Linked DNA regions of Microscilla marina ATCC 23134. The main gene of each other region encodes a partner of the protein of the gene in region 2 in a complex. Links are inferred from orthologs where the notes say so. Each region holds a gene or a part of one and is shown on either strand. Other genes may lie near its edges.

What was found. Proteins that work in one complex are often made in the same cells at the same time.
Region 1: the proteins of accD (region 2) and accB are in contact, whole or in part, in a solved structure (PDB 8UXZ), measured with the Escherichia coli proteins. The link is inferred for Microscilla marina ATCC 23134 from one-to-one orthologs.

What each region holds. Positions count from the first base shown.
Region 1 is NZ_AAWS01000017.1:103,024-106,358, forward strand. Bases 1-2,694 are described here. They hold accB (acetyl-CoA carboxylase biotin carboxyl carrier protein), read left to right. Parts: upstream 1-941; coding sequence 942-1,448; downstream 1,449-2,694. Other genes in these bases: M23134_RS17395 (beta-ketoacyl-ACP synthase III), read left to right, coding at 1-905; accC (acetyl-CoA carboxylase biotin carboxylase subunit), read left to right, coding at 1,554-2,694. Also shown: more of accC, read left to right, coding at 2,695-2,897; M23134_RS17410 (HesA/MoeB/ThiF family protein), read left to right, coding at 3,033-3,335. UniProt on the Escherichia coli protein: This protein is a component of the acetyl coenzyme A carboxylase complex; first, biotin carboxylase catalyzes the carboxylation of the carrier protein and then the transcarboxylase transfers the carboxyl group to form malonyl-CoA.
Region 2 is NZ_AAWS01000003.1:163,154-167,382, forward strand. The notes cover bases 610-3,554. They hold accD (acetyl-CoA carboxylase, carboxyltransferase subunit beta), read right to left. Parts: upstream 2,531-3,554; coding sequence 1,688-2,530; downstream 610-1,687. Other genes in these bases: M23134_RS03285 (thioredoxin family protein), read right to left, coding at 775-1,071; M23134_RS03290 (DUF6265 family protein), read right to left, coding at 1,071-1,556; M23134_RS03300 (acyl-CoA thioesterase), read right to left, coding at 2,938-3,348. Also shown: M23134_RS03280 (hypothetical protein), read right to left, coding at 1-540; M23134_RS03305 (class I fructose-bisphosphate aldolase), read right to left, coding at 3,971-4,229.

The DNA of each region.
Region 1 (3,335 bases), on a different replicon or contig from region 2:
AGGGCTTGGGTACTTCCCACATGGGAGTCAAAGCAGTGCAGGGATTATTGGAAAAGACGAATACTAAACCAGAAGAAATTGACCTGCTTATTTGCGCCACTACCACTCCTGACATGGTCTTTCCGGCTACAGCCAACCTTATAGCAGATGGAGTAGGAGCCACCAAAGCTTTTAATTACGACGTACAAGCAGCTTGTTCAGGATTTTTATACTCACTGTTTACTGCAGCACAGTTTATAGAAACTGGCATGTATAAAAAAGTAGTAGTGGTGGGGGCCGATAAAATGTCATCTATTATTGATTATACTGATCGTACAACCTGCGTGATTTTTGGTGATGGAGCTGGTGCAGTCTTGTTAGAAGGCGATGATAGTGGGGTTGGAGTACAAGATGCAGTGCTGCAGTCTGATGGGTCGGGCTGGAAACACTTGCACCAAAAAGCTGGTGGGAGTCGTCATCCACCTACCAAAGAAACTGTAGAAAACCGTGAACATTTCGTATATCAGGAAGGCAAGCATGTGTTTAAACATGCCGTAACAAACATGGGATCTTCAGTTGTAGAGTTGATGAAACGTAATCATCTGACTACTGCTGATGTAAACTGGTTAAATCCACACCAGGCAAACATGCGCATTGTAGATGCTACAGCAAAAAGCATGGGACTGGACGAGGGGGTGGAATCTGATAAAGTAATGATGACCATTAGCAAATACGGAAACACTACCAGTGGTACGCTTCCTTTAAATTTTTGGAACTATGAGCCTCAGCTTAAAAAAGGAGACAATATTATATTGGCTGCTTTTGGTGGAGGTTTTACCTGGGGAGCTGTATACCTTAAATGGGCGTATGATGGTCAGGAAATAGCAAAGCGGGAAGAATATAAACACTTATTACCAGATTCTTAAGAAATATACACATTAAGTATAAAAAACAGAATACTTATGAAAGCAAAAGAAATCAGAGATTTAATAGATTTTATTTCCAAGTCGGGGCTTGCTGAAGTAAATATCGAGTCAGATGACTTCAAGATTAGCATTAAGCGAAACACTCCGGTAAATGTAACTGAGGCTCCAGCTACTTTGGTAGCTGCTCCTACAGCAGTCACTACTCCAGCAGCTCAACAAGTAGTTGCACCAGAGAATAGTGTGGCGACTGCAACAGAAGCACCCACAAGCAATGGGAACAACAATGCTGTGGATGAGTCAAAGTTGATCACTGTAAAGTCACCAATGATTGGCACTTTCTATAGGTCTTCAAGCCCCGAAACCCCTCCATTTGTCAATATTGGCGATACGGTAGAGACTGGAAAAACTGTTTGCATCATTGAAGCAATGAAACTGTTCAATGAGATTGAATCTGATGTATCAGGGACAATTGTCAAGGTGTTGGTTGACAATGCTACACCCGTAGAATACGACCAACCTCTGTTTTTGGTAGAGCCTAATTAAAAGACTGTATTATTTTTTGTATTGCAGACTAGTTTAAATACACTACCTCATACTATTTATTCTGAGGAAGTCACGATCATTCCATAAGCAAAGAAAACATATTCTATGTTTAATAAGATATTAATTGCAAATAGAGGCGAAATTGCTCTTCGAATTATTCGTACTTGCAAGGAAATGGGCATTAAAACAGTAGCAGTGTACTCTACTGCTGACCAAAGTAGCCTGCATGTACGTTTTGCTGACGAGGCGGTATGCATTGGACCCCCTGCTAGTAAAGACTCTTACCTTAAAGTTCCTAACCTGATAGCTGCTGCCGAAATTACCAATGCAGACGCGATACACCCAGGTTACGGTTTTTTATCAGAGAATGCAGATTTTTCTCGTATTTGTGCTGAGCACGACATCAAATTTATTGGTGCTTCTCCTGAAATGATTAACTCTATGGGAGACAAGGCTTCTGCCAAAGATACTATGAAAGCTGCCGGAGTCCCGGTTGTGCCAGGATCTGATGGCTTACTAGAGTCGGCAGAGCAAGGTAAAAAACTAGCCGTAGAAATTGGTTATCCTGTAATCATAAAAGCGACTGCCGGTGGCGGTGGTCGTGGAATGCGAATTATCAAATCAGATGAGGAGTTTGAGAATGCCTGGAACAGTGCTACTGCTGAGGCAGAGGCTGCTTTTGGTAATGCTGGCATGTACATGGAAAAATTTGTAGTGGAGCCACGCCATGTCGAGATTCAAATTGCAGGAGATCAGTCAGGCAAAGCTTGTCACTTATCCGAAAGAGATTGCTCTATTCAGCGTCGTCATCAGAAGCTGGTAGAAGAAACACCATCACCTATTATGACACCTGAGTTGCGTGAAGAAATGGGGATGGCAGCCGTTAGAGCTGCTGAAGCCATTGGTTATGAAGGAGTAGGTACTGTAGAGTTTTTGGTAGACAAATACAATAAGTTTTACTTTATGGAGATGAATACCCGTATTCAGGTAGAGCATCCCATTACAGAAGAAGTAACTGACTTTGATCTTATCAAAGAGCAGATAAAAATTGCAGCTGGTATCGCCATTTCTGGGCAAAACTACACACCTAATCTTTATTCTATGGAGTGTCGTATCAACGCCGAGGATCCAGCTAAAGGTTTTAGACCCTCTCCAGGTAAAATTACTAACTTGCATATACCAGGTGGGCACGGAGTAAGAGTTGATAGTCATATTTATGCAGGCTATGAAATCCCTCCATTTTATGACTCTATGATTGCCAAGTTGATCGTAACGGCTCAAACGCGTGAAGAGACCTTGGTACGTATGAAAAGAGCCTTGCAGGAGTTTGTGATAGAAGGCATCAAAACCACCATCCCATTCCACATTAAGTTAATGGATGATGAAAACTTCAAAGCTGGTAACTTTACTACTGCATTTCTAGATGATTTTGACTTTTCGGATTTGTAGCGACTTTTTCCTAAATGGTTAAAAAATAATGAAAACCCCTTGTGATGAGCAAGGGGTTTTTTTTGTGAGTTTATCTTTTTGGGAAAAGATATTATTTATATATTGCTTTGTATCTAATCATTAACTTATATCCCCATGAGTGATAATAATATAGCAAATGATCGCTACTCTAGAAATAACCTATTTATCAATCCAGACCAACAAGAAAAAATTAAAAATGCAAAAATACTTTTTGGGGGGGTAGGGTTGGGAAGTGTCATAGCAGAAACAGCTTTGCGACTAGGGTTTGAAAATTTTGTGTTTTTAGACGCTGACGAGGTGGAAATTAGTAACTTAAATCGGCAAAATTATACACTGGAAGATGTTGGTAAACCAAAAGTAGATGCTATAACCCAGCGTTTACAGGCTATCAATCCAGACGTTAAAATTGAGTACCAT
Region 2 (4,229 bases):
TAACATCTCGTCAGAAAGCGCATTATTCATAAAGTTATTCAACAGTTCTTGTCCGCTGGTTTGGTATATTTTTTCGGCAACATCTGTGGGTAGTTTTAAATCATTCTGTAGTTTTTCCATCAATTGCTTCTCGTCATCATCCAGCATTCCATCTTCAATGGCTTTTTCCACCTCTACTTTATAAATTTCACCAGCCAGTTGGCTATGTATAATATCTACTTCTTTGTCGTTAATGCCTAAAATAAACTTAAGATGCTTTAGATCAGCCAGCTCTTCTTCCGACAAATATTTGTCATCCAGACAACTTCTGAGATAATCGGTGTAAAACACCAATACATCATTATTAAACTCACCTTCAAGGTTTACCTTGTATTTGGCCGCAATATTTTGAACTTCGTCTACAGTGATGCTGGTGAGTTCTTTTTCAGCCAAAAGATTATTGATCTCAATCAAGGCGTTCTCTTTTACTTTTTGTCCAAGCAGGTTTTTCAAAAAACCACCTTTTACTAATTCTTTCTTTTTGTAGATATGATGTTCCATATATTTTATGACCGAATGATTGATGAAGCCGTACTGGCTATTATTTTATAATCAAAAATCTTAGTAATTTCTGTAAAAATGAAAGTATACCCAAATAACACAAGGGGACTATTTTGCCAAAATTATGTGTATGCTCTTGATGCAACAGTTATTGGTTTGGCAAAGTTTAAAACAACCCCCATGATAAAAACCGTATGCGCAAAATGTTTGCCTAACTAGCTTTTAATTAATAGTTTATTCGTCAAATAGCCACCTGTATACCCGGTCTGTTTTCTCTCTGACTTCATCTAATGAAAAAGCTCGAATAAGCCTTACATATTCTTTGCCTTCTAAGAGCAAAATAAATACAGGTACCGTAAACACACTATATTGCGCGGCAAGTTCAGGACTACTTGTTATGTTTATTTCCTGCCACTCAAGTTTAGGATAATGGGTGCTTATTAGTTGGGCTACTTTGGGTTTAAGCACAGTGCATACTGAACACCCAGCACTGGTAAAGTATAATGCCTTATTATCTGCACTTATTTGCATTATTTTATTCGTTGGTATACAAAGGTTATTTTTCTGACTTTCTTCCTTACCACACCACTTATTTGCACTTGTAGCGTTTGGGTGTTTTTCAGACGATATTCAATCTTTTGAGGAAAGTCGTGTTTTTCATTGATGAATATAACCTTTTTTTTACGTTTTTTAGCTAACCTAAACTTAATTGGTTTACCATCGTTTTGTTCCAATACTTTTGCCACAAAACAAACTTGTCCTTTATCTTTTATTACTCTAATGGTTTCAGTAAAGGTGCTGTCACCTTTGCTTAGGTCTAGCACCCTTGCCTGAAAGGAGCCCGACGTAGCCTGTGTCCATTGCTCTAGCACGGGGCGATTGTTGAGTTTCCAAGTACCCACTATTTGGTTGAAAAACTTATCTGTAGGCAGTTTGTTAAGCATTTGACCATACCCAAAAGATAGTGTAATGAACACCAAACAACCTGTAGCCAGCCATTGACTAATCCATCTCATTTTTGATAATATTTAAGTGTTATATATTTTAACCCTCCACACGTAACTACGAGGCGCAAAAGTCTCAAAATAAAAATGCCTGTAACAGCAAAAGCGTTACAGGCATCCTATTGTAATGTATAAAAAGCAGGTTATTTTAGCATTTTAATCAAACCCGCCAATTTATTTTTCATTTCGGTTCTATCTATGATAAAATCAAGGAAACCGTGCTCGAGTAAATATTCTGAAGTTTGAAATCCTTCAGGTAAGTCTCTGCCTATGGTTTCTCTGATAATACGTGGCCCGGCAAAACCAATCAAAGCCTCTGGTTCGGCAATGTTAAAGTCACCTAACATAGAAAAAGAAGCCGATACTCCACCAGTAGTAGGGTCAGTAAGCAATGATATATAAGGAACTTTGGCTTCGGCAAGCAAAGCAAGCTTAGCCGATGTTTTGGCCATTTGCATCAACGAGTACCCTGCCTCCATCATGCGGGCGCCCCCCGATTTAGATACTACAATCAAAGGGTATTTTTTCTCACGGGCAAAATCTATAGCTCTTGATATTTTTTCACCAACAACCGAACCCATTGATCCTCCAATGAAGCCAAAATCCATGACTGCCAATACAATATTTTCCCCCTTCATTTTCCCATGACCAGTTCTTACGGCATCTTTCAATCCAGATTTATATTGTGACTGTTGAATACGTGTAGGGTAAGTCTTGGTGTCTGAAAAATCAAGCGGATCGCCAGACATCATATTTGCGTCCAGTTCGGTGAATTCATTTTTGTCAAAAAACACCTCAAAATATTCTTTAGAGCCTATTCTGGCGTGAAAATGACACTCTATGCAAGTATAAGCATTTTGCTTATGGTCGCGCGAGTTCATTACGTTTTTACATTTTGGACATTTGTACCAGTGCCCCTCAGGAGTTTCTTTTTTTGCTGAGGTAGGTGTAATAATCCCTTTTTTTTCTCTTTTATACCAAGCCATATTTTTGTTTTTTGGGGTAACAAGTGGTCAGAGGTACAAGCACAGGAGGGTATCTACCCTTATAGAAAAACCTGATGCTATGACTGGTCTGATGCATCAAATACTCTTTTTTCAGAGCATTTATTACCTGCTACCAATATCTGAAAACAGGTGTAGGCATTGATCTTTGTTAAAGTTAAAAGATGCCCGTTTCACCAAATTTTAAATGTAAATAACTGACTTATAAAGTTTTATAAATAAACCCGTTGTTATCAGGTTTGTGTTTTTTATGTAACTGACTTAAAATTAGTCGCCAAATTTAAATGTAAATAATCAATTTATGAAAGTTATGTAAGATTGTTCACCCAAAAAATGTGTGGCATACCTCCTAACTTCCAAGATATTGTACTTGTAGCTTGTGCTGATAATTATTTTGTTTTAGGTAAATTTTCCCGGATAGTTAATGGGTGTCTGTTTTCATCAATGGCCACAAATGTAAAATTACCCGAAATGGCTCGTTGTCGGGTTTCTTCGTACATGTGTTCCAAAAAAATATCTACTTGCACCCCCAGGCTGGTATTACCTACCTTGACTACCTTGCCTATTAGCTCTATGAATGAGCCTGCCGGAATGGGTTGTTTAAAGTCAACCCGGTCAGAACTTACCGTTACTACCTTAAGGCGGGTAAACCGAGTAGCTGTAATAAAGGCCACTTCATCCATAAGTTGTAAGGCGGTACCCCCAAACAAGGTGTCATAGTGGTTGGTGGTATTTGGAAAAACTGCCTTGAATATATGCGTTTCTGACTCTTCAATACGTTTTGTTAAATTTGTATCCATTTTAAATGATTGTTTTGGGGTAAAACCATCTTTTAGGAGAGAGTTACAAAGAGGGCAAAGCGCAACAAGGCTATGAATTTACTTTATAAAAAAGGTCATTCCATAGTTATTTTCCAAACGCCTCACACCCAACTCTAGCTCCCGAAAGTTAAGTATACTAACTATTACAAGGCAGGTCTACTGACTCGTTGCATACTCTTTGCGCCTTCCCATAAGTACGCATACTTACAGTGGCATTATGTGCAAAAAAGAGCTTTTACAACTTACAGTTGCGGGTACAGTGCTGGTTTTTCACCAGCTTCCCTTTTCGTTTGCCGTAGCAAAACCTTGTAAAGTGTGTTGAAAAAAAGAATCCGCAGCATTGAATACTGCGGAAACTAAAAAATAAAAATTCAGTAAAACCACGATGGTTAAAAGCTCCAACAGGGACAAGCTTTAAGCAACAAGTCGCAAGTCCTTAGATACCGATGAATATCGGTGCTACTCCCTATTTAACTACGTTGAGCTCATCACAGCAAGTTAGTTAAACAGGTAACTAACAAATTCATAGTATATTCATTAGATTATAAATTTGTTAGTTAGAAGTGGTTTTACTTGTGTTTTGAGACCTAAGCCCTTAGGCTTAGGCCAATGTAATTTTATCTTCTAAGTACACATCCTGAACAGCATTCAAAATGTCTACTCCTTCTGCTACAGGTCTTTGGAAAGCCTTACGCCCTAAGATCAAGCCACTTCCACCAGCACGTTTATTGATCACGGCAGTTTTTACTGCATCCGCCTTGTCGCTGTCTCCACCAGACGCCCCACCAGAGTTGATAAGCCCAATACGTCCCATGTAGCAGTTAGCCACTTGATAACGACACAAGTCAATAGGGTTGTCA